3 regions of the Mesorhizobium maamorense genome follow, and region 3 is predicted to be linked to each of the others. Evidence: riboswitches for the same ligand, from Rfam matches in the RefSeq annotation. Region 3 holds a riboswitch; each other region holds the start of a gene.
The links. A riboswitch is a leader RNA that binds a small molecule or an ion and turns the genes downstream of it on or off. The one in region 3 is predicted to bind cobalamin.
Positions count from the first base shown of each region.

Region 1 (10,237 bases), 1.2 Mb from region 3:
TCGACCACGATTTCGGCCTTCTGGCCCGGCTTCATATTGGTCAGCTGCGTTTCCTTGAAATTGGCGTCGATCCAGGTATCGCCGGTCTCGACCAGCGAAAACAGCGGCGTGCCGGAGCCGACATACTGGCCGACCTTGAAGGAAGCAGCCTGGTAGACGACGCCATCGGCGGGCGCCTTCACGGTGGTCTGCGCTAGGTCGTAGGCAGCCTTGTCGCGCGCGGCGAGCGCCGACATCACGGTCGGATGTTTGTCGGTCTCGATATCGGGATTGCCGCCAAGCGCCGCCTTGGCGCTGACGATACCCTGTTCGGCGACGGCAAGCTGCTGCTTTGCCTTATCGAGATCGTTCCTGGCCTCATCGAGCGAAGACTTGGCGTTGATGCCTTTCTGGGCGAGATCGGCGGCACGGTCGTATTGCGACTGGGCATAGGCAACTTCGCTGCTGGCGGATTTCTCCTGCGCCATGGCCTGGCTGTAGGCGGCACGCAGCTGCTCGACGTTGAGCCGCGCCGCTGCCACCGCCGCGTCGGCCTGCGCAAGTGCGATCCGGTAAGGCTCGGGGTCAATGGCGAAGAGAAGATCGCCTTGCTTCACCCTCTGATTGTCCGAGATGGCGACCTGAACGATGCGGCCCGCCGTATCCGAGGCGATCGATACCTTGGCCTGCTGCAGGTTGGCGTTCTCCGTCTCCTGGTAGCGCCCCCCAGTGACCCAGACATAGCCGCCACCAATGACCAACGCCGCCGGCAGGGCGAACATCAACAAGAAGCGGCCGAGACGGCGCTTCTTCTTTGGCGCCGGCGCCGGCTCTGCCGGAGGTGTCATTGTAACAGGGGCCGCGGCCGGCTGCTGCGGCGCTTCCATTTCCACTTTGGCGGCGTTTTCGTCGACCTTGGCTACCGCGTTCATGCTGCTGCGCCTTCCGTATTCTTGACCTTGTCGCAGGACGGTGAATCGCCATCCGCGAGATTCTGTGCCATCGCATCCAATGCCCTGATCAGGACGCGGCGATCGTCCGGCGAAACGCCGGTCAGCGACTCCTCATAGACTTCGCCGGCGAGGCTCTTGACCTCCGCATACGCGGCACTTGCCTTGGGAGTTGGGAAGATCATGCGCACGCGGCGGTCGGCGGCGTCGGAGCGGCGCTCGATCCAGCCGCCCTCCTCCATCCGGTCAACCAGCCGCGAGACGCTGATCGGCTCGATTTCAAGCAGTTCGGCAAGCCGCGCCTGCGAAACGCCCGCTTCCTTGGCGACGCGAACCATCAGGCGCCATTGCGCCGAGGACAGGCCAAGGCCGCTGGCGCGCGCTTCGAAGCGCTTTCGCATCAGCCGCTGCACGTCGTGGATCAAAAATCCCAATCTGTCTACGCCTTCGGAAACCATGAGTGGCATATATAATAAGCGTGCTTATCATTCAAGTCCGGCATTGTTCCAGAAGCCGGCAAACGTGCATGGCAGCCGTGCAGCACAATCATGGCTGCGTCCGATGATTTCGGCCGCCGCGACACCCATTACAAGCGGTTGCGGATCAGCATGGTGACAACGAAGAAGGCGCCGAGCGAGCTGGTGATGATGCCGATCGGCAGTTCCTGCGGCGGCAGCAATGTGCGCGCCAGAAGGTCGCTTGCCAGCAACAGCACCGCCCCGAACAGCGCGCAACTTACGATCAGGCGCAGATGCAGCGCGCCGGCCAGCGGCCGCGACAGATGCGGGATCATGAGGCCGACGAAGCCGATGACGCCAGCGACCGAAACCAGGATCGCGGTCGAAAAAGCGGCGACCAGAAACGTCGTCCGTCGCATTCGCGCCACCGGCACGCCAAGACTTTCGGCGGCATTTTCGCCGGCCAGGAAAGCGTCCAGCCGGCGATGATTCCACAGCCCGTACGCCGCAATCGTGCCGGCCCCAAGCGCACCCAGCCAGATATTGTCCCACCGCGCAAGGCCGAGCCCGCCCATCGTCCAGAACAGCACCGAATGGGCGGCGCGCTGGTCACCGGCAAAGACCAGGTAATTGGTCAATGCGGTGAACATGAAGGAGACCGCAAGTCCGGCGAGGATCAGCCGTTCGGGGCCTTGTCCCCTCACCCGCGCAACCAGCAAAAGCACAACGCAAGCCGCCAGAATACCGCCGGTGAACGCAGCGATCGGTAGCGTCCAGATCCCGAAACTGTCGCCGAAGACGGTGATGACGGAGACAGCGCCGGCGGCGGCTCCCGACGAGAGGCCGAACAGGAACGGATCGGCAAGATCGTTGCGCGTCACCGTCTGTAACAGCGCGCCGACCACGCCCAGGCCGCCGCCGACACAGATGGCCAGGATTATGCGCGGCAATCTGAGGTCGACGACGATCCTGCCGACCGGGCCGGACACGTCATGCCCCTTCAATCCGATCGCATGGCCAAGTGCTGCAACGACGTCGCCCAACGGAATCATCGTCGAGCCATAGGCGATCGACAGCAGCGCGAACGCGGCGATTGCCAACGCCGCCGCCGTCATGGCCAATAGGAATGCCTTGTGCCGCAAAGTCATGTTCCCGGTTAAAACGCTTCCGGATGCATCGCCCTGGCAATCTTGCCGATCGCGTCGATATTGGCCGGCCCGGGTGTCAGTTCGGCATAGCGAAGCGCCACGAAGCGTTCGTTCCTGACCGCGTCCGTCTCCTTCATTGCCGGATGCGCTTTCAGGAAATCGAGCAGCTTCCGGTAGCCGCCGCCATCCTGATAGTCGAGCAGGATGAGGAATTGCGGATTGCGCGAGGCCACCGTCTCCCAATCCGTGTTGCCCCAGCTGGTGTCCATGTCGGCCATGATGTTGTCGCCGCCGGCCGCGGAAATCATGGCGTTGGGAATGGCGAACTTGCCTGATGTGAACGGCTTGTCCTCGCCGGAATCATAGAGGAACACGCGCGTTCCCCTGCGGGCGCCGACCTTGGCCGTGATTTCGGCGAGCTGCGCCTTCCAGCCGGAGACGAGCTTATCCGCTTCGGCCTCCTTGCCGAAGATCTTGCCCAGCTTCTCGACATCGCCATAGAGCAGGTCCATCGAAGCGGCGGGGCGGTTCTTGTCGAGATGGACGCAGCTTTCCGTCAGCACCAGGGTCTTGATGCCGTGTTGCGCCAGCGTATCGGGCGTCACCTCGCCGCCCGGCTTCATGCCGTAGTACCAACCGGCGAAGAAGAAGTCGGGCTCGACAGCGACCAGGTTTTCCAGCGTCGGATATTTGGGCGCCAGTTCCGGGATCGAGCCTTGCTCGGCCTTGAATTCGGGGCCGACCTTGTACCATCCGGTGATGCCGGTCAGGCCGACGATCGACGGCTGCAGCTTCAGGGCGAAGGCCATCTCGGCCATGTTGAGATCGTGAATGACAGCGCGCTTTGGAGGCGCGTCGAAGGTCAGCGACTTGCCGCAGCTGTCGACCGTCACCGGAAAGGCGAAGGCCGTAGAGGCCAGCAGGGAGAAGGCAAGAGACACGGCAAGGCGTTTCACGGATGTTGCTCCTTGTTGAACGGGATCTGCCGGAAATGGCTTCGATCACGAAGATGGCGCGGCACGGTTCGGAACCTCGAACACCGTCAGCTCGCGGTCCTCCGTCGGGTGGCGCAACCTAAAGACGTCGATACCGAAGATCTCGCGGATCAGCTGCTGGGTGAGTGCTTCCCGTGGCGGCGCCAGCACATGCAACCGGCCATGGCTCATCACCGCGACCCTGGTGACGAAAGGCGTCACCAGTGCCAGATCGTGCAGCACCGCGATCACGGTCATGCCGAGGCCTGCAACCAGTTCGAGCAACTCGCTGCGCGCCCGCGGGTCGAGATGGTTGGTCGGCTCGTCGAGGAACAGGATCTTCGGCTCCTGCGCGATGGCGCGGGCAAGCTGGGCGCGCTGGCGCTCGCCGCCCGACAGCGAGCCGATGGTGCGGCCAAGCAGCGGCAACAGCCCGGTCCGGCGCAGAGCCTCGACGACAATGTCGCGTTCCTCGCTCCTGTGCCTGCGGCCGGTATGCGGAACCCGGCCGAGCTCGACATAGTCGATCACCGCCAGCCGTGGATCCGGTTGATCGGTCTGGCCGACGACGGCGATGTGCAGCGCCCGCTCGGCGGTCGAAATCCTGTCCAGCAAGCGCCCGGTTAGCTTCACTTCGCCCGAACTCGGCCTCAGCATGCCCGATAGCATGCGCAGCAATGTCGTCTTGCCGGCGCCGTTGGGACCGATGATGGCGAGACGGTCGCCCGCCGCCACCGAAAGGCTGACCGGATACACCAGATGCAGGCCATCCGCCGCTGCGGCCAGGTCGCGGGCATCGAGAAGCGGCGCGGTCATGGGCAATTCCTTGCAGGGCCTGCCGGAATACGGGCCAGCGTCTTGCTTGCCAGTCCTGCCGGACGCTGGCCTGAATTCACCTCGGTGGCGATATCGCGGCAAAGCGTGCACACGACGATGCGATGCATGGCAATGCGATGTATGCGATCGATGGAGCCGTCCAACTTCCGTCACTTTCAAAATGGCGACGGAAGGAAGCTGGCTTGAACCGGTCGACAAGACCGAAACCTGCGTCTCCTCCCGGCACACCCCGTCCGGTCAACTCATGCAGATGGCAGGTCTCCTGGCTCGCGGGTCGTTGCGCCATCCTGCCTTCCCAGCCTTGCCGGCCAGTGGCTTCTCGGATTTTGCTCGCCGCTTACAGTTGCGGGGGCAGCCATGGCTTCGACCCGAAAATCGGGCCTCACCATGTTCCCTTTTCACCCCTCGCCTTGCGGCGCGGGGACCATCACGAGTCGCAGCCTAGGATGCAGGCAGCGTCAAGGCAAGGTCGATGCATGTTCTGTTATAACGATACAAACGTGTGGTCAATCACTATCGCGCGCCACCAGTTCCAGCGGCCAGACCTCGCGAATGATCTCTGGCCCTTTCGCGCCGGCGAAAGCCGGGAGCGAGGCGAGCAGGATTTCGCCGAGCCGCCGCCCCATCGGGTCAAGGCTCGGACGAAAGCCGGTCAGCGCCGGCGAGAAATAACGGCAGAGTGGCGTGTCTACGATGACGATCACCGCGACATCCTGCCCGGGTTTGATCCCCATTTCGGCGAGCGCTTTGCAGCCGCCGAGCGCCATCGAGTCGTTGTTGAAGATAATCGCGGTCGGCGGATCCTTCGACCGCATGACTTGCGGTGTCACCGCGTAGCCACCGGCTTCGTTGATAAAACCATCCACAATCAGGCCGGGATCGACTTCGATGCCGTGCCGCCGCAGCGCCTTGCAATAACCCTCCAGAAACAGATAACCGAAATTCAGGTCAAGCGACGGCCGGATGGCGGCGATGCGGCGGTGGCCACGCGCAACCAGCCGGTCGACCGCATCGGCGCCCGCCTTCTCGAAATCCAGATCCAGAGAGGGATAGCTGTCGTCGCCGGACCGGCTTCGGCCGAGCGTCGCGAAGGGAAAGCCGGCCTTGCTCAGATAGTCGATGCGATCGTCCTCGCGCCGCGTCCAGGCCAGTACGACGGCATCGGCACGACGCGTCTCGACGACGCGGCGCAGCCGCTCCTGTTGATAATCCGCCGGCGCGCCCATGACGATGATCAGGTCCAGCCCGCACTCGGCCAATGTCGCTTGCAGTCCGGTGAGGAACGGAATGAAGAACGGCTCGCCATACTGCTGGTCGCCCGGATGCGGCTGCAGCATGAAAGCCACGGCATGGGTGGTGCCGCGGCGTAGGTTCCTGCCCGAGTGGTTCGGTGAATAATTGAGCTTCCGGGCCGCCTCGAGCACGCGCTGGCGTGTCTCGGCGTTCACGTCGGCGCGCCCGTTAAGCGCGCGCGAGACTGTACCGATCGAAATGTTCAGGTGCCGCGCAAGATCGTGAATGCTGGACGCCAAGACCTCCCCCTCCTGCTTCTGGCTAGCACCAGCCGGTCGTGCGGCCAAGGCGTTTCAGAGCCGACGGTACAAATCCGATTGACAATATATGCCATCGGGTGTGTCATCGTAAACGTTTACGGAAGTCATTTACGGACTGCCGTGGGTGCCAGCCAGGAGGGGTTGGCCGGAGGAGCGCTGGATGATGCACGTCGTCCTGGTCGGGTGCGGAGCCATGAGCAAAACCTGGCTCGAGGCCATCAGCCAATCCCCTGCCGTCAAGATCGTCGGTCTCGTCGACCTCGACGCCGACAGGGCGCGCCAGCGGGCACGCGAATACGACCTCGCCGGGGTCGCGATCGGGACCGATCTCGACGTCGTTCTCTCCCAGACCAGACCCGATGCGGTGTTCGACGTGGTCGTGCCTGCCGCCCGTCGCGCCGTGGCGAATTCGGCCTTTGCCCATGGCTGTCATCTGTTGACGGAAAAGCCGCTGGCCGACAGCCCGGACAATGCGCGCGCCATCATCGACGATGCGCGGCGCGCCCGGCGCATCCATGCCGTGGTGCAGAACCGCCGCTACGTCGCCAACGTCCGGCGCATCCGGCGCTTCCTCGGCTCCGGGGCCATCGGCGCTGCGACCAGCATCCATGCCGATTTTTTCATTGCGCCGCATTTCGGCGGTTTCCGCGAAGGCATGCGCCATGTGCTGCTGCTCGACATGGCGATCCATACATTCGACGCCGCCCGCTACATGGTCGATGGCGAGCCGACCGAAGTGTATTGCCGGGAATGGGAGCCGGCCAATTCCTGGTACCGGCAGGGATCGTCGGCAAGCGCCACCTTCGAGCTCGGCCAGGGCAAGATGTTCACCTATCGCGGCAGTTGGTGCGCCGACGGTTTCCGCACCAGTTGGGAAGGCAGTTGGCGCATCGTCGGCGAACGCGGCAGCCTGACCTGGGATGGTCATGACGAGTTGAAGGCCGAAGCCGTGCTGCCGGAACGCGAAGGCCTCCTCGACAAGGTCGTGCCGGTAGCGGTGCCGCCGCTCGACCCTGCCGACCGCATCGGCGGGCATCTCGGCGTCATGGAAGATTTCGTCCGCGCCGTGGAAACCGGCACCGAGCCGGAGACGCGCGGCGCCGACAATATCAAGAGCCTGGCCATGGTTTTCGCGGCGATCGAAAGCGCCGAGACCGGGCGCCGGATCGAAATCCCCAGGCAGGAAGGATGACCATGGCGGACCCGCTTCTTGACATCAGGATCGGCACCATGGTGCGGGCCAATCTCGAAGATCCGGCCGCCTATGTCAGGCAGATCCTGCCGCTCGGTTTCGAGAGCGTCCAGCCCTTCTTCTGGCAGACGCTGGGCGGCAAGGACCTGGGGCGGCTCGCCGGCGAGATCCGCGACGCGATCGGCGATGCCGATGTCAGCGTCAGCTCGATCGGCGTGTTCGGCAATCCACTCGAGAGCGGCGACACCGACCGCGGCGTGCTCAAGGCCTGGGAAACGGTGATCGACAGCGCGCATCTGTTCGGCACCAATCTGGTCAGCGGTTTTACCGGCCGCATCCGCGGCAAGCAGCTGACCGACAGCCTGCCGCGCTACCGCGAAGTCTGGGGCGAATTGGCCAAACGCGCGGCCGACAAGGGCGTGCGCATCGCCTTCGAGAATTGCGCCATGGATGGCAACTGGGCCGGCGGCGACTGGAACATCGCCCATAATCCGGACGCCTGGGAGCTGATGTTCAACGAATTGCCGGATGAGAATCTGGGTCTGGAATGGGAGCCCTGCCATCAGTTGGTCTATCTGATCGACCCGATCCCGCAGATCCGCAAATGGGCGCCGCGCATCTTCCATGTCCACGGCAAAGACGCGACGGTGCGCTGGGATGTCATCCGCGAGCACGGCGTCTTCGGCCGCCTGCCCTTCGTGCAGATGCGCACGCCCGGCTTCGGCGACAGCGACTGGACGCGGGTGATCAGCGAATTACGGCTGGCCGGATACAAGGGCGCCATCGACATCGAAGGTTGGCACGACCCGGTCTATCGCGACGATCTTGAAATTACAGGCCAGGTCCGCGCGCTGGAATACCTCCAGCAATGCAGGGGAGGCCTGAGCTACCTGCCGAACCCGACGTGAGGATTGGCCGGCGGGAGGAGCCGGACGGGATTGCCGAAGCAGATGTCGAAACCCTCGCTCGCGAGGACAAAGGAGGAACGTGCATGAGCATCGCCAAGAGAACGACACTTCTGCGCACGACCGTGGTGGCGACCGCCACGGCGCTCGCCGCCGCCATCTCCACCTTGCCGGCACAGGCGCTCGACGCGCAATGGTGCAAGGACGTCCACATCCGTTTCTTCGTCGGCGGCGCCGAGGGCGACGCTTTCGGCACCATTGTCTACAATGGCGCCAAGCAGGCTGCGGCCGATCTCGGACCGAAAGTGGATTACATCTTCTCAGGCTGGGACATCGAAAAAATGGTCCAGCAGCTGCGCGAGGCGGTCGCCGTCAAGCCCAACGGTATTGCCATGATGGGCCACCCCGGCGACGCCGCCATCATGCCGCTGGCCGAACAGGCGCATAAGGACGGCATCAAGATGATGTACCAGAACGTGCCGGTGCCGACGGTGGTGGCGGCCTTCGGCGGGGGCTATGTCGGCGCGCAGCAGGAACAGCAGGGCCGCGCGCTCGGCGCGGAAGCCTTCAAGCTGGCCAAGCTCAAGGCCGGTGACAAGGCAATCATGATCGGCCCGTTCGAGAATGAGAGCCGCGGCGCCCGCGAGCGAGGAACCGTCTCCGCCTTGAAAGAGGCCGGCATCGATGTCGTTCAAATCAATTCCGCAACCGAGTGGGCAGCCGATCCGAATCTGGCGATCCCGGTGATCACCGCCGCCTTGCTCAACAATCCCGGCGTGAAGGCCGTCGGCTACCCGGGCGGACAGATGCTCGGCAACGTCCAGACCTATATGACGGCGGCGGGCCGGAAGCCGGGCGACATCTTCAATTTCGGCTTCGACACCAGCCCGCAGATCGTCGAAGCCTTCAAGGGCGGCTGGGTGCAGCTGACCGCCGACCAGCAGCCGTTCATGCAGGGCTATCTGCCGATCCTCAGCCTCTGCCAGCAAGTGGTGCTGGGGCTGGCACCGATGAATGTCGATACCGGCGCCGGCTTCGTCACGCCTGAGAATTACAAGATCGTCGCCGAACTGGCCAAGCAGGCACTACGCTGACCTCCCAAGCCGCCGGCCGGGGGCTCAGGCCCGGCCGGCGGGACCGCCGGCGAGGCCCGGCATGCGACAAGCAAGCGAGGACCCGATGGCCGAACGCATCATCGAACTGCGCGACATCACGAAATCCTACGGCCAGGTCTATGCGCTTGGCGGGGTCAATCTCAGCGTCGACCGCGGCGAGGTGGTCGGACTGATCGGCGACAATGGCGCCGGCAAGTCGACGCTGATCAAGATCCTCGCCGGCGCGGTCAAGCCGACCAACGGCGAGATCCTCGTTCGCGGCAAGCCGGTCACCGGCTGGAACGCGGCGCGCTCGCGCGACGCCGGCATCGAGACCGTTTTCCAGGACCGTGCGCTGGCCGTGCAGCAGACCATCGTGCGCAATATCTTCATGGGACGCGAACTCACCGGTTTCCTCGGCTGGCTGAAAGTCGGCACCGAAATCAGGGAGGCGAGCCGGCTTATGCGCGAGATCGGCTTCACTTCGAAAGTGTTCACGCCGCAGTCCGTCGTCGGCCAGCTTTCCGGCGGCGAGCGCCAGGGCGTGGCGATCGCGCGCGCCATCTACAAGCAGGCCGACCTGATCATCCTCGACGAGCCGACAACGGCTCTGTCGCTGACCGAAACCGCCAAGGTCTTCCACTTCGTGCGCCAGGTGCGGGCGAGCGGGCGCTCGATCCTGTTCATCGGCCACAACATCCACCATGTCTTCGACATCGCCGACCGTTTCGTCGTGCTCGATCGTGGCACTGTGGCGCTGCAGGCCGACAAGCGCGACATCAAGTCGGCCGACACGCTCGTCAATTTCATGGAAGACCTCGCGCATCCCGGCGGACTGCCCGGCTTGGGCGAAGCCCAGCGCGCGGAGGACACAAGGCCATGAGCAACATCGCCGAGCCCAATCGCCAGGCTCCCTCGCCCCATACCGAAATGGGCGAAGCGGCGTGGAAGCACCCGTCGGATCATTTGCTGCGCGGCTTCGTTCTCGACAATCGCGCGGCGCTGGGCACGCTCGGCGTTTTCGTGGTGATGATGGTCGCCTTCACCATCGCCAATCCGACGGTGTTCACCACCTGGTTCCTCTACAGCTCGGTGCTGACCACGCTGCCGGTCGCGCTGTTCGTGGTCGTGCCGCTGGTCTTTGTCG
Region 1 is NZ_CP173356.1:1,560,263-1,570,499, reverse strand. Features, by position in the region: gene ACIU1A_RS07995 (HlyD family secretion protein) at 1-911, opposite strand, end outside; gene ACIU1A_RS07990 (MarR family winged helix-turn-helix transcriptional regulator) at 908-1,387, opposite strand; gene ACIU1A_RS07985 (iron ABC transporter permease) at 1,516-2,535, opposite strand; gene ACIU1A_RS07980 (ABC transporter substrate-binding protein) at 2,544-3,491, opposite strand; gene ACIU1A_RS07975 (ABC transporter ATP-binding protein) at 3,537-4,325, opposite strand; cobalamin riboswitch at 4,581-4,790, opposite strand; gene ACIU1A_RS07970 (LacI family DNA-binding transcriptional regulator) at 4,853-5,878, opposite strand; gene ACIU1A_RS07965 (Gfo/Idh/MocA family protein) at 6,060-7,091, shown strand; gene ACIU1A_RS07960 (sugar phosphate isomerase/epimerase family protein) at 7,094-7,999, shown strand; gene ACIU1A_RS07955 (substrate-binding domain-containing protein) at 8,083-9,090, shown strand; gene ACIU1A_RS07950 (ATP-binding cassette domain-containing protein) at 9,176-9,973, shown strand; gene ACIU1A_RS07945 (ABC transporter permease) at 9,970-10,237, shown strand, end outside.
Region 1: linked by a shared signal. The riboswitch ahead of ACIU1A_RS07975 (ABC transporter ATP-binding protein) and the one ahead of ACIU1A_RS13910 (DUF1636 family protein) in region 3 are both predicted to bind cobalamin.

Region 2 (10,237 bases), 3.3 Mb from region 3:
GAACCGGATCGGCGTCGCGGCTTCGACAGGAATGGCTGCGCCGTCTCCGGTCGGCGAGGCGAACGGCGCCGGGATTTCCTCCGCCAGAGGCGCTGCAAAGCTTTCCTGATGGTATTTCGCCATGTCGAAGCCGGCGGCTTCGAGCATGCCGCGCACGGCACGCATGAAGGGATCGGGGCCGCAGCAGAAGATTTCGCGCTCTCGGAAATCGGGCGCCAAAAGCGGCAGCCGGATGGCGTCGATGCGGCCCATATGGCCGAACCAGCCCTCCCGGCTCGACCGCTCCTCGATCATGAAGCCGAGCGACAGGCCGGGCATGCGGCTGCCGAGCAATTCCAGCTCCTTGCGGAAGATGATCTCTTCGGGCCGGCGCGCGCAGTTGACGAAGCCGACATCGGTCCATGGCGCGCAGTCGTTCAGCCAGCGCAGCATCGACATCATCGGCGTCACGCCGGAGCCGGCCGAGATGAACAGATATTTGGCTGCCGGGTGGCTGTGCAGCGAAAAGTCTCCGGCCGGCCCATACGCCTTGACGTGCGAACCAGGCCTCAAATGGTCGAACATCCAGCGCGTGCCGGTGCTGCCGGCCTGCGCCTTCACCGTCACCGCGATCGAGAACGGCCGCGAGGGCGAAGACGACAGCGTGTAGGTGCGCATCAGGGGCCCATCCGCTGTCGGCAGTTCCAGCGTCACGAACTGGCCCGGCTTGTAGCGGAACCAGGTCTGGTTATCGGAGCGGAAGGTGAAGGTCTTTACATCAGGCGCCTCATCGCTCACGCCGATCACTTCCAGCACCTGGAGCCTGTCGTTCCAGGGCGCCATCTGATCGAGATGGCGGTAGAGGCCGAGATCCGTCATCGCATTCATCCCTCACCTCTCAAGCAACGCTGCGCAGGGCCGGCCGGCCGTCTTCGGCGAGGCGCGGACCGATGAAACGCGCGTACCAGTCGACGAACTGGATGACGCCGCCTTCGTGCAGTTCGGAATAGGGGCCGGGTTCATAGGCCGGCGACAGGATGCCGAAGGCGTTTTCCTCGACGATGCGACGATCCTGGCCGTTGGTCTCGGTCCAGACATGGGTGAGTTCGGCAAGGTCGTAGTCGACGCCCTCGACCGCGTCCTTGTGAACCAGCCATTTGGTCGTCACCGCGGTCTCGGTGGCGCTGATCGGCAGCACGCGGAACGTGACGGCGTGGTCGCCAAGGATGTGGTTCCAGGTCGTCGGATAGTGATAGAGCAGCAAGGAGCCGATGCGGTCGGTGGCAACGCCGTCGGACAAGTTCTTCTTGACCGCGCGTTTTCCCGTCATCGTATAACTGACGGCATCGCGCAGCAGCGGCGCGCGGGTGGCACGGTACTGTCCGGCCGGGTCGATGCGGAACCTGCTCGGCAGGCCGGCCGCCTCGCACTTGGCCCAGTGCGCCAGCATCTCCGGGTCGCTGTCGGCGTCTTGCACGCCAGTCACGGTCGGCGCCTCCGGGAAGGTCTTGCAGAGCTCCGGATGGTTGCCGGCGCAATGATAGCATTCGCGGTTGTTTTCCCAGACCAGCTTCCAATTGCCCTTCTCGACGATGGTGCTCTCGAAGGCGACCTTTGCTTCGCGCAGCCGATGCGGCAGCAAATAGGGTTCGATCATCGTCCGCATCGGCGCGAAATCCGCCGGCTCGTCGGCGAGGCAAATGAAGATGTAGCCGCCGACGCTTTCGCAGGCGACCGGCTTCAGGCCGAACTGGCTCTTGTCGAAACCCTCGGCCATCTGCCTGGCGAACAGCAGCCTGCCGTCCAGTTCATAGGTCCACTGATGGTAGGGGCAGACGAGCTTCGCCGCCGTGCCCTTGTCTGTGTTGCAGACGCGGCTGCCGCGATGGCGGCAAGAATTGTGGAAGGCGTTGATGTTGCCCTTCTGGTCACGCACCAGCACCACAGGATAGTCGCCGATCTGCACGGTGATGAAGCTGCCGGGCCGGGGCAGTTCGCAATCATGGCCGATGAACAGCCAGTCGCGGTACCAGATCAGCTCCATGTCGAGCTTGAAGTAGTCGGGATCGGTATAGAAGGGCTGCTCGAGCGAGAAGCCGTCCCTGCGGCCTTGCAGCCGTTTCAGCATGTCGTTGCGCGCATCCATGTCCTGTCCTCGCATTGAAGTCCTGTCCTCGCATCGAAGGACTGAACGGAGGGGAGAGAGGAAGGATCAAGCCGCGCCGGCTTGCGCCGGACATGCACCATCCGCCTCTTGACCGCCCGCCGCGATCAGTCGAGTCCAACATCTCGGGCTGGTTTCCGGGCTCTGGAGCTGTCCTTGCGGACTGTCGCGACACCTTCCCAGGCCTTTGCCCAGTGGTCTCCCGTTGCGACCTGAACTCCACCACCGTTGCGGGGGCAGCGCCGGATTCTGACCGGCTTCCCAATTCTCCGCCTCGTCGTCACGCGGCGGCACCTGAGATGGCAGGATCTAACCATGATCGCCGGCTTGTCGTCGGCATGAAAACGACATCGCATCCATGCCGCGCGACACGCATTGGAAACAATGCGGCCGCCGTTGCAGGGGCAGAAAGCCTCAGGTCGCCGCCTCGGATTCCGTCTCGTGGCGGAGGTGACTATTAGCGTCCCCTAAAATCGAACCGAACGGTTCGTTTCTGTTGACGATGCGTGCAGGACGGTGTGAACACTGGGCCTTCGACACAGTTGGTGATCGCGCGACGTGTTTGCATAACCATCTGATACTAAACAGAAAAAAACGAATGTTGAAGGCTCTGGCACAATTTCAAGTGGTGGAAACTTGGTCCACACGGAAAAACTTCGTGATTGGAAATGGCGGTATGGCCTTCCCACATCGGGGCTGTCCGAACGACGCGATTTCCTCCCAAGACACGCCGCTAGACGGACGGAAAAATACTGGAGTATCAAAAAATGAAAAAGATCATTCTCACTGCCGCCGCCCTTCTGGCTGTTTCCGGCAGCGCCTTCGCTAGTAGCGACCATTATGGTTCGAATGCCCCTGCGGCCACCGCCGTCGACAGCTCGTACACCGCTTCGACCAAGAAGTCGGAACCGGCTGCCCAGACGCCTGTCCAGGGTGCCGATCGCAACCTCTTCGGCAACAACTAACAGCCGCTCTCCAGTTGACGGCGGGCCTTCCGCCGTCCTGGCGAAATTTGAGAATTCAGGAGACTTGAAATGAAGAAGATCGTTCTTGCTGCCGCCGCCGTCCTGGCCGTGTCGGGCAGCGCTTTCGCCGGCAGCGACAACTATGGCTCCAATGGCGCCAACCAACCTGCTGTCACCTCGGTCGACAACGCGCACACGGCTTCGGTCCAGAAGTCGGCGCCGTCTGCCCAAGCGCCTGTTCAGGGTGCCGATCGCAACCTCTTCGGCAACAACTAACAGCCGATCTCCAGTTGACGGCGGGCCTTCCGCCGTCCTGGCGAAATTCGAAAATTCAGGAGACTTGAAATGAAGAAGATCATCCTTGCTGCCGCCGCCGTTCTGGCGGTTTCGGGCAGCGCTTTTGCTGGCAGCGACAACTATGGCTCCAATGGCGCCAACCAGCCCGCGGCCACTTCGACCGACAGCTCATACACCGCTTCGACCAAGACGTCGGCTCCGGCTGCCCAGGCACCTGTTCAGGGTGCCGACCATAACCTCTTCGGCAACAACTAACAGCCGATCCTGCAGCAGATGGCGGGCAAGCCCGCCTCTGCGGTGGAATTTGAGAATTCAGGAGACTTGAAATGAAAAAGATCATCCTTGCTGCCGCCGCCGTCCTGGCCGTTTCGGGCAGCGCTTTCGCCAGCAGCGACAACTATGGCTCCAATGGCGCCAATCAGCCTGCCGTCACCTCGGTCGACAATGCGCACACGGCTTCGATCCGCGACAGCGGCTCGCCCGTCTACAAGCTGCTCAATTCGTCGGGCGATGTACACAAGTCCGCCCCTCAGGGCAGTGACCGGAATCTCTTCGGCCACTAACAGCCGAAGCTGACACCAAACAGGAGTGGCGGGCTTTGCCCGCCGCTCCTGTTTTTGCGTGACCGGCAATTAATTCATGGCCTGCTCTCAGGCCGCTTTCGCTTCCGTCTCGTGCAGCGCGAAGGATCGTCCATCCGCGTCGAAGATATGAAGGTCTCCGGCGTCGGCGCTCAGCCGCAGTGTCGCCCCGCGCTTGACCTCGACATTGCCCGGCAGCTTGGTCACCAGCGGCAGGTCGGCGCGGCCGATGTCGACATAGACGAGTTGCACCTCGCCGAGCTGCTCGACATAATCCACCGTTCCTTCGAACAGATAGTCCGTGCCGCCGGCGATCGTCAGGTCCTCCGGCCGCACGCCGAAGCTCACCGACGCGCCCTTGGCCGAGGCCGGCGTCGCGATCGGCACCGTAGCCTTGCGGCCGCCGACATGACTGATGACGGTCGGATTGCCCGATTTGTCGATGGTCGCCGGCAGGATGTTCATGGCCGGCGAGCCGATGAACTGGGCAACGAACAGATTGCCGGGTTTCTTGTAGAGTTCCATCGGCGTGCCGACCTGCTCGATATGGCCCTCCTTCAGCACCACGATGCGGTCGGCCAGCGTCATCGCCTCGACCTGGTCGTGGGTGACATAGATCATGGTGGTGTTGGGCATCGATTCCTTGAGCTTGGCGATCTCGATGCGGGTGGCGACGCGCAGCGCGGCGTCGAGGTTCGACAGCGGTTCGTCGAACAGGAACACCTTCGGGTTGCGCACGATGGCGCGGCCGATGGCCACGCGCTGGCGCTGGCCGCCCGACATCGCCTTGGGGAGGCGGTCGAGATAGTTGGTCAGCTGCAGGATCTCTGCCGCCTGGCGCACGCGCTTGTCTATCTCGGCCTTGCTTTCCTTGCCGATCTTCATCGAGAACGCCATGTTGTCGTAGACCGTCATATGCGGATAGAGCGCGTAGGACTGGAACACCATGGCGATGCCGCGTTTCGACGGCGGCACGTCGTTGACCACCTCGCCGGCTATTCTGAGCTCGCCCGAGGTGATCTCCTCGAGCCCTGCGATCGAGCGCAGCAATGTCGACTTGCCGCAACCCGACGGGCCGACGAAGACGATGAACTCGCCTGATTTGATGTCGAGGTCGATGCCGTGCAGAATGTTGAGATTGCCGTATGATTTCTTCACTTGCCTCAGCGTGACATCGGCCATGTTTCCCTCCAGTGGTCCCTAGAATTCAGTCGATGCGCCCGAACCAGGCGCCGTAGCCGCCGAGGCGGATGGAGCCGGAGCTCTGCTGTCCCGAAAATCCGTGTCCGGGCAAAGGTTGCAGCGATCGACCGCCAAGGTCAACCTCCGCTGGCCCGGATCCCAGGTTGAAGACGCAGACGATCTGCTCGTTGCCCGCGCGGCGCGTGAAGGCGACAGTGTCGCCCTGGCTTTCGATGAAATTGATATCGCCCTTGGCCAACGCCGGATGGGCACGGCGGAAGCCGAGAAAGCGCCGGTAGTGTTCGAGCAGCGAATGCTCATCGCCTTGCTGGACATTGACGGCTTGCGACAGGTGCTTGGCCGGCACCGGCAGCCACGGCTTTGCCTGGGAGAAGCCGCCATTCCTGGCGCTGCCGTCCCACACCATCGGCGTGCGGCAGCCGTCGCGGCCCTTGAATTCCGGCCAGAAACGGATGCCGTAGGGATCTTGCAGATCCTCGAACCGCAATTCGGCTTCGCCGAGCCCCAGTTCCTCGCCCTGATAGATGCAGACCGAACCGCGCAAGGACATCAGCAATGCCGAGATAACCTTGAGATAGGCGGTCGGGTCGGCTTCGTTGGCGGCCCAGCGCGAGGCCGGGCGCATCACGTCATGGTTGGAGAAGGCCCAACACGACCAGCCGTCACTGGCAACCTTGCCGAAGGTTTCCAGCACCGAACGGACCTTGGCGGCGCTGATCTTTTCCGGCGCCAGGAAATCGAAGGAATAGCACATGTGCACGCGCTTGCCGCCGGCTGTATAGGCCGCAACGACGTCCAGTCCGCGCTGTGAATCGCCGACCTCGCCGACCGCGGCCGTTGCCGGATATTCGTCGAGCAGGGCGCGGAAGCGTTCGAGGAAGCCGAGGTTCTCCGGACGGCTCTTGTCGTAGATGTGGTCTTGGTAGTTGTAGGGATTGACCGCGGGTGCGGTCTGGTCGTTGCGCTGCTCCGGCGGCAGCGGCGGGTTGTTTTCCAGCCCCTGGCTGTGGAAGTAGAAATTGATGGTGTCGAGGCGGAACCCGTCGACACCGCGCTCCAGCCAGAAGCGGGTCACGTCGAGCAGCGCGTCCTGGACTTCGCCGTTGTGGAAATTGAGGTCCGGCTGTTCCGCGAGAAAGTTGTGCAGGTAATATTGCTGGCGGCTGGTGTCCCATTGCCAGGCCGATCCGCCGAAGATCGACAGCCAGTTGTTGGGCGGCGTGCCGTCCGGCCTGGGATCGGCCCAGACGTACCAGTCGGCTTTCGGATTACTGCGGTTCGATCGGCTTTCCCTGAACCAGGGATGGATGTCGGCGGTGTGCGACAGCACCTCGTCGATCATCACTTTCAGCCCCAGCCTGTGCGCCTCCGCCGTCAGCGCGTCGAAATCGGCCAGCGTGCCGAACATCGGGTCGACGTCGCAGTAATCCGAGACGTCGTAGCCGAAATCCTTCATCGGCGATTTGAAGAAGGGCGAGATCCAGATGGCGTCCGCGCCGAGCGCGGCGATATAGGGCAGCCGCCCGATGATCCCCTTGAGGTCGCCGATGCCGTCGCCATTCGAGTCCTGGTAGCTGCGCGGATAGATCTGGTAGATCACGGCACCTCGCCACCAGTCGCTATCGACGGCGAGATCGGGCCTCGAACTGGCTTTCAAAGCGGATTGCATGGTTTCAGCCTCCTTTCACCGAGCCTGCGAGCAGCCCGCGGACGAAATAGCGCTGCAAAGAGAAGAACACGATCAGCGGCACGATGATGGTCACGAAAGCCGACGTCGTCAGGATCTCCCAGTCGCCGCCACGCGAGCCGAGCAAGGCATTGAGCTTGGCGGTCAGCACGATCTGATCCGCCTGCGTGCCAAGGAAAACCATCGCCACCAGGAGATCGTTCCATACCCACAGGAACTGGAAGATGGCGAAGGACGCCAGCACGGGAAATGACAGCGGCAGCACGATCTTGACGAATATCTCGAAATCGCTGGCGCCGTCGATGCGCGCCGATTCCATGATCTCGCGCGGCAGGCCGGCAATGTAGCTCCGCAAGAGGTAGATGGCGAAGGGCAGTCCGAAGCCGGTATGCGCCAGCCAGATGCCGAGATAGGTCTTGGAGGGCACGCCGAAGAAGGCGCCGACGCCGTTATAGAGCTTCAACAGCGGGATCAGCGACATCTGCAGCGGCACCACCAGCAGGCCGATGATGACCGCGATCAGAAGCGCGCGCCCGGGAAAGCGCATCCAGGCCAGAGCGTAAGCCGCAAAAGCGGCGATCAGGATCGGGATGACGGTCGCCGGGATAGTGACGGTCAGCGAGTTCATGAAGGAGCGGCCGATGCCTTCCGAAAACAGCACGGTCCTGTAATTGTCGGTGGTGAATTTCGGCGGCGCCGAGGAGGCATAGTAGACGCGCTGGCCGCGGTCGCCCTCGAACGCCTTGGGCGAGGTCATGACGAAGCTGCCGTCGGCATTGAGCTGCAAGGTAACGCCGTCGCCGAGATCGGCCGATGTGCCGGCCGGATATTGTGTCGGTGCCGCCGACTTGACGCCGAAGGCGCTGATCTCGCGCTTGGCGCCATCGCCGAAAATGTTGCCCTGGAGGACGAACTTGCCGTCCTTCTCGACCTGCGCCGAGGCGGGCGGCAGGCGTCCAGCTTCGGTCTGGGTCGAACTGGCGAACGAGTTCCACCAGCCCGAGGCGATGATCTGGTCCTTGTCGCGCAGCGACGATACCAGGATGCCGAGCGTCGGCATGGTCCAGATCGCAACGAAGACCAGGACGGCGATGTGAACGCCGAAGCGGCTGGCGAAGGAGTTTCCGGTCGCGACGGTCATCTCAATGTCCTCCCGTCTCTTTGTTGGCCTGGCGTATGTTCCAGACCATGATCGGAATGACCGCGATCATGATGATGATGGCGATTGTCGCGCCGCGGCCGAAATCACCGCCGCCACGGAACATCCAGTCGAACATCAGATTGGCCAGCACCTGGCTGTTCCATTGGCCATTGGTCATGGTCAGGACGATGTCGAATACCTTGAGCACCAGGATGGTGATTGTGGTCCAGACCACGGCGATGGTGCCCCAGATCTGCGGCACCATGATTTTCCAGAAGATCTGGAACGGATTGGCACCGTCGATGACGGCGGCTTCCAGCGTCTCTTCCGGAATGCCGCGCAGCGCCGAAGACAGGATGACCATGGCAAAGCCGGTCTGGATCCAGATCAGGATCACCATCAGGAAGAAATTGTTCCAGAACGGCAGCGATATCCAGACCTGCGGCTGGCCGCCGAAATGCTGGATGATGGCGTTCAGGATGCCGATCTGCGTCTGGCCTTCGCCGCGATACTCATAGATGAATTTCCAGATGACGCTGGCGCCGACGAAGGAGATCGCCAGCGGCAGGAAGATCAGGCTCTTGGCGATCGTGCCCCACCAGATCTTGTCGGTAAGCACGGCGATGATCAGGCCAAGGAAGGTACAGGCGGCGGGCACTACGGCCAGCCAGAGCACATTGTTGAGGATCGAATTGCGAAACTCGCGGTCGCCGAAAGCCCATTGATAATTGGCCAGGCCGACGAAATTGGCGCCGCCGCGATCGAGGAAGGACAGCCGCAGCGTCTCGACCACCGGATAGATGAGATAGATGGTCAGGATGATCATCGCCGGACCGACGAACAGCCAGGGCCGGATCAGCCCTTGCCGGCGCAGATTGTCGACGGCGGCGGCACCCGAGACGCCGCGCGAGGGAAAGGTGACATCGAGCAGTTTGTTGGCGCCCCAGAAATAGGCGACGCAGCCGCCGACGCCGATGATGATGACGAATATGGCCGAGAAAATCTGAGCCGCCATGGGTCCCTCTCCCTGCACGACCCGCCAGGATGGAAACGATCCTTGCGATTGCGCCGCGCGCCGATCTCGTTGTTGAGCGCGAGCAGGCAGGGAAGCGTGTGGCTCCGTGCCCGCCGCATGCCGGAATGTCTACGCTGTCAAGACTGGAACCTGATCCGTCCCGGTTGGCCGGGCTGGGATGTTGCGATGGGGCCGGTCGGATCCGGGCCGGTTGGCCCGGATCCGCTCGGGAGGTGGAGGCCGAGGCCTCCGCAGACGCGGCTCTTACTTGATCGCGTCCCAGCTCTTCTGGATGTCGGTGGCGACGTCCTGCGCCGACTTGCCGCCGACCAGGTCGATCATGCCGGTCCAGAAGGCGCCGGCGCCGATCTTGCCCGGCATCAGGTCCGACCCGTCGAAGCGGAAAGTCGAGGCGTTGGCCAGGATCTCGCCCTGCTTGCGCAGCGCATCGCTGGCATAGGCATCCTTGTTGACCGCCTTGAACGGCGTCACGAAACCGCCTTCGGCCATCCAGATCTCATGGGCCAGCGGCATCTTCAGGAATTCGATGAACGCGCGGGCGGCCTTCGAGTCCTTGGTGATCATCGCCAGCGTTCCGGCGCCGAGCACGGGAGTGCCGAGTTCGGGCTTGGAGGCATAGGGCGGGAAGTAGAAGAAATCCGCGTCCTGGCCGATTTTCGTGCCTTCGGGGAAGAAGGTCGGGATGAACGACGCCTGATGGTGCAGGTAGCACTTCGGCGGCACCGCGAAGAGGCCCTTGGGGCTGTCGCGGAAATCTGTGGCCGCGACCGCCTTGGCGCCGCCATCCACCATCTTGTCGTCGGTCGCGATCTTGCCGAAGATGTCGATGGCATTGACCACGGCCGGGTCGTTGAACGGGATCTCGTTTTTCACCCATTTGTCGTAGGTTTCCGGAGACTGCGTGCGCAGCATCAGGTCTTCCACCCAGTCCGTCGCCGGCCAGCCGGTGGCGCCGCCCGAGCCGAGCCCGATGCACCACGGCGTGCCGCCGTCGGCGATAATCTTCTTCTCGAGATCGGCGAGTTCTTCCTGCGTCTTCGGCACCTTGTAGCCGGCTTCCTCGAAATTGTCCGGCGAGTACCAGACCAGCGACTTCACGTCGGCCTTGTAGGGGAAGGCGAAGAAGCCCGGCTTGCCGTCCTTGTCCTTGAAGGTGCCGAGGTCGACCCATGACTGGCCGGCGC
Region 2 is NZ_CP173356.1:6,007,833-6,018,069, forward strand. Features, by position in the region: gene ACIU1A_RS30055 (2Fe-2S iron-sulfur cluster-binding protein) at 1-858, opposite strand, end outside; gene ACIU1A_RS30060 (aromatic ring-hydroxylating dioxygenase subunit alpha) at 878-2,125, opposite strand; cobalamin riboswitch at 2,254-2,456, opposite strand; gene ACIU1A_RS30065 (DUF680 domain-containing protein) at 2,911-3,108, shown strand; gene ACIU1A_RS30070 (DUF680 domain-containing protein) at 3,178-3,384, shown strand; gene ACIU1A_RS30075 (DUF680 domain-containing protein) at 3,454-3,660, shown strand; gene ACIU1A_RS30080 (DUF680 domain-containing protein) at 3,732-3,968, shown strand; gene ACIU1A_RS30085 (ABC transporter ATP-binding protein) at 4,056-5,168, opposite strand; gene ACIU1A_RS30090 (alpha-glucosidase) at 5,194-6,858, opposite strand; gene ACIU1A_RS30095 (carbohydrate ABC transporter permease) at 6,863-8,017, opposite strand; gene ACIU1A_RS30100 (carbohydrate ABC transporter permease) at 8,019-9,032, opposite strand; gene ACIU1A_RS30105 (ABC transporter substrate-binding protein) at 9,297-10,237, opposite strand, start outside.
Region 2: linked by a shared signal. The riboswitch ahead of ACIU1A_RS30060 (aromatic ring-hydroxylating dioxygenase subunit alpha) and the one ahead of ACIU1A_RS13910 (DUF1636 family protein) in region 3 are both predicted to bind cobalamin.

Region 3 (10,237 bases):
AAATTGGGCATCAACGGGTGGGGTGTCGAATACGGCGCCATAGAATTCTCCTGGTCGTTTCTTCGTTCGCCCCGCCCCGTTCTTCTCGCTCCGGGCTATCGCCCATTCAATGCTTCTCTATTCCGCCGCCACCAACACCGGCTCGGCCCGGTGCGCGTTGCGCGAAAACTCGTCGATGCGCCGCTCCACCTCGCCGCGGAAGTGCCGCATCAGGCCCTGGATCGGCCAAGCGGCCGCGTCGCCCAGCGCGCAGATCGTGTGGCCTTCGACCTGCTTGGTCACGTCGAGCAGCATGTCGATCTCGCGCTTCTGCGCCTCGCCGCGCACAAGCCGTTCCATCACCCGCCACATCCAGCCGGTGCCTTCACGGCACGGCGTGCATTGGCCGCAGCTCTCATGCTTGTAGAAGTAGGACAGCCGCGCGATGGCTTTTACGACATCGGTCGACTTGTCCATGACGATGACGGCCGCCGTGCCGAGGCCGGATTTGAGGTCGCGCAGCGCGTCGAAATCCATCGGCGTATCGATGATCTGCTCGGCCGGCACCAGCGGCACCGAGGCGCCGCCAGGAATGACCGCCAGAAGATTGTCCCAGCCGCCACGGATGCCGCCGCAATGCGTCTCGATCAGCTCGCGGAACGGGATCGACATCGCCTCTTCGACGGTGCACGGATTGTTGACGTGGCCGGAGACGCAGAACAGCTTGGTGCCGACGTTGTTGGGCCGGCCGAAGGATGAGAACCAGGCCGCGCCCCGGCGCAGGATCGTCGGCGCCACCGCGATCGATTCGACGTTGTTGACGGTGGTCGGGCAGCCATAAAGGCCGACATTGGCCGGAAATGGTGGCTTCAGCCTGGGCTGGCCCTTCTTTCCCTCGAGGCTTTCGAGCAGCGCCGTCTCCTCGCCGCAGATATAAGCCCCGGCGCCATGGTGCATATAGACGTCGAAATCGTAGCCTGAAGTGTTGCCCTTGCCGATCAGCTTGGCCTCATAGGCCTCGTCGATGGCACGCTGCAGCGCCTCGCGCTCGCGGATGAACTCGCCGCGCACATAGATGTAGGCCGCGACCGCGCCCATGGCGAAGCCGGCGAGCAAGGCGCCTTCGACCAGCGTGTGCGGATCGTTGCGCAGAATGTCGCGGTCCTTGCAGGTACCGGGCTCGGATTCGTCGGCATTGATGACGAGATAGCTCGGCCGGCCGTCACTCTGCTTGGGCATGAACGACCATTTCAAGCCGGTCGGGAAACCGGCGCCGCCGCGGCCGCGCAGGCCCGACGCCTTCATCTCGTTGACGATCCACTCGCGCCCCTTGGCGACGATGCCGGGCGTGTTGTCCCAGGCGCCGCGCGCCATTGCGCCGGCCAGCGACTTGTCGAAGAGGCCGTAGATGTTGGTGAAGATGCGGTCTTTGTCCTGAAGCATTGTTCGTCCCTCAGACCGGCTTCTTGCCGAAGACGCGGATATATTCGGCGACGCCGCCCTTGGCGAGCGCCTTGGCCTGCTTGACCCAGTCGTCTCGCTCGATGCGGCCGCGGAAGGAGAGATAGCTGTCCACCCACTCCCGTTCGGCCTTCTTCCAAGACGCAACCTGGGCGAAGGTGAAGATGCCGAGCGAATGCAGGATGCTCTCGGTCCTCGGGCCGACGCCGGAGATCAGCTTGAGATCGTCGACCAGCGCCGGCCTGGCGATGCCGGCCGGCCGGTTCTTGTCTTCCAACGAAGGCTTGGCCGCTTTGGCGGGAAGCTTGGTTTCCGGCGACTTGAACGCGGAAGCCGGCTCAGCCTTGTTCAGGGGCCGCTGCGCGGCTTCAAAACTTTCTCGACCTCGGGCGCCGCCTTGTTGGCGTTTGTCGCCGAGTGGCGGGGAGCCGCGACGCTCGCCGCTTTTTCCGTTGCCGACGCGACCTTGGCCGGCGACGGCGTTTTCAGCGCCGGGCTGGTTTCAGCCGCATCGGTTTTCGGCTTGCTGGCATTGGACGGCGCGACAGGGGTGGCGGCCGGCGTTGGCACCGGCGCCGCGATGATCGCGTCGGGTGCCGCCTTGGCGGCCTTGGCGGCTTCCTGGCGTCCCTGTCACGGGTCGACTTGAGGATCGCCTTCTCGCTCTTCAGCGTCGTGAGGCCGGCGGCCGGCTCCGAGCCGGTGCGGCCGTTCTGCGGCCCCGGCGTCACCGAGGCGCCCTTGCCCGCATCGTAGAGATCTATGATTTCGGCCAGCCGTTCCGGCGTCAGGTCTTCGAACGTGTCCTTGAAGATCATGACCATCGGCGCGTTGACGCAGGCGCCGAGGCATTCGACCTCTTCCCACGACAGCGTTCCCCTGTCGTTGGTGTGGAACTGGTCATGGTGGATCTTGGAGCGGCACACGTCCATCAGCGCTTCCGAGCCGCGCAGCATGCAGGGCGTGGTGCCGCAAACCTGGATGTGCGCCCGCGTGCCGACAGGATTCAGCTGGTACTGCGTGTAGAAGGTCGCGACCTCGAGCCCGCGGATGCGCGGCATGCCGAGCATGTCCGAAATCGTCTCGATCGCGGCCTTGGTGACCCAGCCTTCCTGTTCCTGCGCCAGCATCAGCAGTGGAATGATCGCAGACTGTTCCCGGCCCTTCGGGTACTTCTTGATCCATTGCTTGGCCGCGGCCGCGTTCGCCCGGTTGAAGGCGAAGGATGCTGGCTGGACGCTGGCTTCTGCGAGACGACGGACTGACATTTAGCGATCGACCTCACCAAACACGATGTCGAGGGAGCCGAGGACGGCGGTGACGTCGGCCAGCATGTGACCGCGGCACAGGAAATCCATGGCCTGGAGATGCGCGAAACCGGGCGCGCGCAGCTTGCAGCGATAAGGCTTGTTGGTGCCGTCGGAGACCAAATAGACGCCGAACTCGCCCTTGGGCGCCTCGACCGCCGCATAGACCTCGCCGGCCGGCACGCGGTAGCCCTCGGTGTAGAGCTTGAAGTGGTGGATCAGCGCTTCCATCGAGCGCTTCATCGCCTGGCGCTTTGGCGGCACGACCTTGCCGTCGAGGTTCGACACCGGCCCGGCGCTTTCCTTGCCGAGCAGGAGATCGATGCACTGGCGCATGATCTTCGCCGACTGGCGCATCTCTTCCATGCGCACGAGGTAGCGGTCGAAACAGTCGCCGTTCTTGCCGATCGGAATATCGAAATCGAGCTCCGAATAGCATTCATAGGGCTGCGATCTGCGCAGGTCCCAGGCAGCGCCCGAGCCACGCACCATGACGCCGGAAAAGCCCCAGGCCCAGGCGTCGGCCAGCGAAACCGTGCCGATATCGACATTGCGCTGCTTGAAGATGCGATTGCCGGTCAGCAACTGATCGAGGTCGTCGATCGACTTCAGGAACGGATCGATCCACTTGCCGATGTCCTCGAGCAGCTTCTGCGGCAGGTCCTGGTGAACGCCGCCCGGACGGAAATAGGCGGCATGCATGCGCGAACCCGAGGCGCGCTCATAGAACACCATCAGCTTTTCGCGCTCGACGAAGCCCCACAGAGGCGGCGTCAGCGCGCCGACGTCCAGCGCCTGCGTCGTCACATTGAGGATGTGCGACATGATGCGGCCGATCTCGCAGTAAAGCACGCGGATCAGCTGACCGCGCTTCGGCACCTCGATGCCGAGCAGGCGCTCGGCGGCCAGTGCGAAGGCATGCTCCTGGTTCATCGGCGCGCAATAGTCGAGCCGGTCGAGATAAGGCACTGCCTGCAGGTAGGTTTTGTGCTCGATCAGCTTTTCGGTGCCGCGATGCAAGAGCCCGATATGCGGATCGACACGATCGACCACTTCGCCGTCCAACTCCAGAACCAATCTCAAAACACCATGCGCGGCAGGGTGTTGCGGTCCGAAGTTGATGTTAAAATTGCGGACGGAGGTTTCAGCCATTACTGCTTTGCCTTCTCATCCCCTGGCAGCACGTAATCGGTGCCTTCCCACGGGGACAGAAAATCGAAATTGCGGAATTCCTGCTTCAGTTCCACCGGCTCGTAGATGACGCGCTTGGCTTCGTCGTCGTAGCGCACCTCGACGAAGCCGGTCAGCGGGAAATCCTTGCGCAGCGGGTGACCGTCGAAACCGTAGTCGGTGAGGATGCGCCGCAGATCGGGGTGGCCCGAAAACAGCACGCCATAGAGATCGTAGGTCTCGCGCTCGAACCAGTCGGCGCCGGGATAGACGCCGGTGATCGACGGCACCATCGTCTCCTCGTCGGCCTGCACCTTGATGCGGATACGCACGTTCTGCTTCGGCGACAACAGGTGATAGACGACGTCGAAGCGCTTGGCCCGCGACGGATAATCGGCGCCGCAGACATCGATGACCGAGATGAATTGGCAGCGCGGATCGTCACGCAGGAAAGTCACCACTTCGATCAGATCGCGCGGTTCGATATGGATGGTGAGTTCGCCATAGGCGAACACTGCTTCATTGACGCGGCCAATCAATTTTTCGCCGAGATAGGTCGACAGTTCGCTCAGGGATGCGGCCATGGATTTACCGTTCGATCGTGCCGGTGCGGCGGATCTTCTTCTGGAGCAGAAGAATGCCATAGAGCAGCGCTTCGGCGCTCGGCGGACAGCCGGGCACATAGATGTCGACCGGCACGATGCGGTCGCAGCCGCGCACCACCGAATAGGAATAGTGGTAATAGCCGCCGCCATTGGCGCAGGAGCCCATCGAGATGACGTAGCGCGGCTCCGGCATCTGGTCGTAGACCTTGCGCAGCGCCGGGGCCATCTTGTTGGTCAGCGTGCCGGCAACGATCATGATGTCGGACTGGCGCGGAGACGCGCGAGGAGCAACACCGAACCGCTCCGAATCGTAGCGCGGCATCGAGGTGTGGATCATCTCGACGGCGCAGCAGGCGAGGCCGAAGGTCATGAACATCAGCGAGCCGCTGCGCGCCCAGGTGATCAGCGCCTCGGTCGAGGTGACGAGAAAGCCCTTGTCGGCGAGTTCGTTGTTGATTTCGAGGAAGAACGGATCATCGGACCCAACCGGCCTGCCGGTATTGGGATCGATCAGACCCTTGGGCTTCGGCGCGACGAGCGTGCCGGAACTGTCGCTCAATCCCATTCGAGCGCTCCTTTTTTCCATTCATAGGCAAAGCCGATGGTCAGCACCGCCAAAAACACCATCATCGACCAGAAACCGAGCATGCCGATTTTCGAGAACGACACCGCCCACGGAAACAGGAAGGCCACTTCCAGGTCGAAGATGATGAACAGGATCGACACCAGGTAGAAGCGGATGTCGAACTTCATACGGGCGTCATCGAACGAGTTGAACCCGCATTCGTAGGCGGAAAGCTTTTCCGGGTCGGGATTGCGATAGGCCACCAGGAACGGCGCCACGATAAGCGCGACGCCGACAGCCGCCGCCACTGCGATAAACAGGACGATGGGCAGGTACGAACTGAGAAGTGCGTTCATGCTGCGGCTTTCCGTTGGCGCCAATCCATTTTGATTACAGCACCAGACCCTATTGCGGAAGCGTGACAGTTTAACCGCTGAACCGTTTTAAGGGGCCTTTGCTGCAACGCGGCGAGGGTTAGCGCAGCGCTTCCGGCGAAGCAAGTCAAACCTTGTTCAAAACACTGGCCTGGACGGCATAAGGGAAGAAACTGGTCCGATCCGCTCCTGTTTGATTTCCTTCGCTTTTTACTCCACTTTTCTCTCCTGACAGAGTTGCCGCCAAAACCCTGCTAGCATGGCCGGAATCAACTGTCCGAACGACGCTCAACAAGCCATCAGAGTCGCATCCGAATGAAGGAAAAGATCTCGCTTGCCACGGCCCGGCGTATCGCGCTCGCCGCCCAAGGGTTCACTGATCCCCGCCCCGCCGGCACGCCCGACCGACGCCACTTCGCCCGCGTGCTCTCGCGTACCGGCCTGCTGCAGATCGATTCCGTCAGCGCGGTGGTGCGCGCTCATTACATGCCGCTCTATTCGCGCCTTGGTCCCTACCCGTTCGCCTTGCTCGACAACGCCGCCGTCACGCGCAAGCGCACGGTTTTCGAATACTGGGCGCACGAGGCTTCCTTCCTGCCGGTCGAGACCTATCCGTTGATGCGTTGGCGCATGCAGCGCGCCGAGCGTGGCGATGAAATGTATCTGGGCCTGGCCAAATGGGGCCGCGAGCACGCCGCCTATATAGAAGAGATCTACCGCGAGGTCGCGGAGCGCGGCCCGATCGCCGCCTCCGCGCTCGAAGGCCAGAAAGGATCCGGCGGCTGGTGGGGCTGGAGCCACGCCAAGCATGCCTTCGAATGGCTGTTCTGGGCAGGACGCATCACCACCGCGCACCGCCGTGGCTTCGAACGCTTCTATGATTTGCCCGAGCGCGTACTGCCGCAGGCGATCCTCGATCTGCCGGTGCCGTCTGCCGAGGACGCGCATCGGGAATTGCTGCGGATATCCGCCCGCGCTCATGGCGTCGCGACAGCAAGCGACCTGCGCGACTATTTCCGCCTGTCGCCGGCCGACATGAAGGGCCGGCTGGAGGAGCTGGTTGAAACAGGCGAGCTGGTGCCGATGCGTGTCGAGGGCTGGAACAAACCGGCTTACCTCCATAAGGAGGCCCGTATTCCACGAAAAATCGAGGCCCGCGCCTTGCTGGCGCCGTTCGATCCGGTCGTTTTCGAGCGCTCGCGCACGGAGCGGCTGTTCGATTTCCACTACCGCATAGAAATCTACACCCCTGCCGAAAAGCGGCAATACGGCTATTACGTCCTGCCGTTCCTGCTCGGCGACAGGATCGTGGCGCGCGTCGACCTCAAGGCCGACCGGCCGGCCAGCGTGCTACGCGTCCACGCGGCCTATGCCGAGCCCAGCGCGCCGCCTGAAACCGCCGCGCAACTCTTCCAGGAATTGACGCAGATGCAGCGCTGGCTCGGCCTCGAACGGATCGAGGTTACGCCCGCCGGCGACCTTGGGCAGCCGCTCGCCGACATTGCCGTGTCGTAGACGCGCGTTGACACCGCCGCCTGCAAGAGCCTAAATCCAATCCAGACGGTCTCCTCTCGGCAAAGGGAGGAGCCAAGAGGGAATGCGGTGCGAAATCTCGATTTCAAATCCGCGGCTGTCCCCGCAACTGTAAGCGACGAGCCAAGGCCGAAAACCACTGGGACGGTCCCGGGAAGGCGGCACGAAGGCGATGACCCGCGAGCCAGGAGACCTGCCGTCTGAGACTTAAGAATCCGATCGCCCGGCGGGTTTTCCGGGCAAGGAGCCCGATTTGGAACGCGACAGCAGTTTCCCGGCTGAAACAGCGGACATTTTGTCTGGCGATAGCGACGCCTTGGCCGGTGTCACTGTCATCATCTGCGCTTCCTGCCGCGACGAGACCGGTTCCGATGCCAATCCCCGCGCCGGCGAAGTTTTGGCTCAAGATACGCGCCAAGCCGCAATGGCCGACAATGTCCGCGTCCGCACCGTCGAATGCCTCGGCAACTGCAAGCGCCGCCTCAGTGCCGCGATTCTTCGCGACGGCTGCTGGAGTTATGTCTTCGGCGACCTGAACATCGCCAGCGGCGCCGATCTCGTCACCGGCGCGAAACTCTTCGCCGCTTCGACCGACGGCCTCATTCCGTGGCGCGGCCGTCCGGATTCCCTCAAGCGCGGCCTCGTTGCCCGCATTCCTCCCCTCGACATGCTGAAGGACTGATCATGACCGCCGCAGTTTCCGCCGCCACTCTCTCCCGCGTCCCCTGTACCGTCGTCACCGGCTTCCTGGGTGCCGGCAAGACCACGCTGGTCCGCCATCTCCTGGAAAACGCGGGCGGCAAGCGTATCGCCATCATCGTCAACGAATTCGGCGACATCGGCATCGACGGCGAGATCCTCAAGGGCTGCGGCATCGACACCTGCCCGGAAGAAAACATCGTCGAACTGGCCAATGGCTGCATCTGCTGCACCGTCGCCGACGATTTCGTCCCGGCGCTCGACCAGATCCTGTCGCTGACGCCGAAGGTCGACCATATCCTGATCGAAACCTCGGGCTTGGCTCTGCCCAAGCCGCTGGTCCAGGCCTTCCAGTGGCCGACGGTGAAGAGCCGGGTGACAGTCGACGGCGTGATCGCCGTGGTCGACGGTCCGGCACTCGCCGAGGGGCGCGTCGCCAACGACATGGACGCCCTACAGGCGCAACGCGCGCAGGACCAGACACTGGACCATGACGACCCCGTCGAGGAGGTGTTCGAGGACCAGATCGCCTGCGCCGACCTCATCATCCTGTCGAAGAGCGACCTGATGGATGCCGCAGGTTCGGCTCGCGCCAACGCCATCATTGGCGAACACTCCGCCCGCGCCGTGAAGGTCGTGCCGACGGCTCATGGCAAGGTCGATCCGTCCGTGCTGCTCGGGCTAGGCCTCGCCGTCGAGGACGACATCGAGAACCGCAAGTCCCATCATGACGGCGCCTTCGACCACGAGCACGACGACTTCGATACGTTCATCGTCGACATCCCCTCGATCGCCAACCCGGACGACCTGGCAAAGCGCGTCGCCACCGCCGCCGAACAGGAGAACGTGCTGCGGGTGAAAGGCTTCGTCGAGGTCGGCGGCAAGCCGATGCGGCTGTTGCTGCAGGCGGTCGGTCCGCGCGTCAATCATTATTATGACCGCGCTTGGACGGCTGACGACGACCGCCGCTCGCGCCTGGTCGTCATCGGCCTCAAGGGGCTGAACCGCCCGGCGATCGAGCATATCCTCGCCGGCTGAGGCAACACCGACCGCGATGCACATCCTCACCACCACATCCGCCTCGCTCGACGATCTCGCCGAGCCGGTCGATCTGCGGCAGACGCCGGCGGAAATGGTGGCGCTGTCGTTCACGGACAGCGACCTGGCCGGACTGGCAGCGGCCTGGAAAGGCGACGCCGATCGGCTGCCCACGATGCGGCTGGCCGCGCTGCGCGACCTGCGCCACCCCATGTCCGTCGACCTCTGGATCGACAGCGTCGCCCGTCACGCCAAAGTCATTCTGGTGCGTATTCTCGGCGGTTACGAGTGGTGGCGCTACGGCTGCGACCAGTTGGCCGTGGTTGCCCGTGAGCGCGGCATAAAGCTGGCACTGCTTCCCGGTGAAAGCCACGACGAGGACATCAGGCTGATCGAAGCCTCGACGCTGCCGCGCGAGGAACTGGACGGGCTGCTCAATTATTTCCGCCAGGGCGGCCCGGCCAATATGAGCGCGCTGGTGCGCAGGCTGGCGCGGTTGGCGGGGCGGGATGTGACGACTGCCGAACCGATTAGCGTGCCGAAAGCCGGGTTTTATGAGCCGGGGCGCGGAGTCGTGGAGAAGCCGGACTTATCGAATGTCGGCATTCCGTCACACCCCCCTCTGTCATACCGGACATCTCGCCTGCGAGGGGGGAGATCAGCTGTCATCAAAGCCGGCTCCTCTTTTGTTGCGTCAGAAAAGGATGTGTTTGCACCATCTGAAAGGGGCGAGAGCGTCGATGACGGGGCAATCTCCCCCCTTGCGGGGGAGATGTCCGGCAGGACAGAGGGGGTGTGACGGGACTCGACGTTGACAACATCAATGCTCGCACCATTCCCGTCCTCTTCTACCGCTCGATGCTGCTCGCCGCCGATGTCGCGCCGATCGACGCGCTTTTCGAGGCGCTACGGCAGCGCGACATGCTCCCCGTCCCCATCTTCGTCTCCAGCCTGAAAGACCCGGCATCCCTGGCGTTTGTTGAAACCGCGATTGCCCAGCTCAAGCCCGCCGCCATCATCACCGCGACCGCTTTCGCGTCCGGCGCCGAACCCGGCGTCGAAACCCTGTTCGACCGCGCCGGCGTTCCCGTCTTCCAGGTCATCGTCGCCACCACCCGCCGCGACGTATGGGAGAAGAACCAGCGCGGGCTGGCGCCCGCCGACCTCGCCATGCATGTCGTTCTGCCCGAACTGGACGGCCGCATCCTCGCCGGCGCCGTTTCGTTCAAGGGCGAAAGCGAGACCGACCCGGCGCTCGGCCACCGCGCCTTTGCCAACCGGCCGGAGCCCGATCGCGTCGAACAGGTGGCGGACCGGGTCGCGGCCTTCATCAGCCTTCGGGAAACGCCGCGCGCGGAACGCAAGCTCGCCATTCTGATCCCTGATTATCCGAGCGCTCCCGGCCGCACCGGCTATGCGGTCGGGTTGGATGTGCCATCGAGCGTGCTGGCGATGCTGCACGACCTCCAGGAACAGGGCTATGTAGTTGAGGGAATTCCCCAAACG
Region 3 is NZ_CP173356.1:2,721,899-2,732,135, forward strand. Features, by position in the region: gene ACIU1A_RS13870 (NADH-ubiquinone dehydrogenase) at 1-41, opposite strand, end outside; gene nuoF (NADH-quinone oxidoreductase subunit NuoF) at 118-1,422, opposite strand; partial or broken gene ACIU1A_RS13880 (NADH-quinone oxidoreductase subunit E) at 1,433-2,708, opposite strand; gene ACIU1A_RS13885 (NADH-quinone oxidoreductase subunit D) at 2,709-3,899, opposite strand; gene ACIU1A_RS13890 (NADH-quinone oxidoreductase subunit C) at 3,899-4,501, opposite strand; gene ACIU1A_RS13895 (NADH-quinone oxidoreductase subunit B family protein) at 4,506-5,087, opposite strand; gene ACIU1A_RS13900 (NADH-quinone oxidoreductase subunit A) at 5,078-5,443, opposite strand; gene ACIU1A_RS13905 (winged helix-turn-helix domain-containing protein) at 5,777-6,976, shown strand; cobalamin riboswitch at 7,006-7,210, shown strand; gene ACIU1A_RS13910 (DUF1636 family protein) at 7,248-7,676, shown strand; gene cobW (cobalamin biosynthesis protein CobW) at 7,679-8,731, shown strand; partial or broken gene cobN (cobaltochelatase subunit CobN) at 8,748-10,237, shown strand, end outside.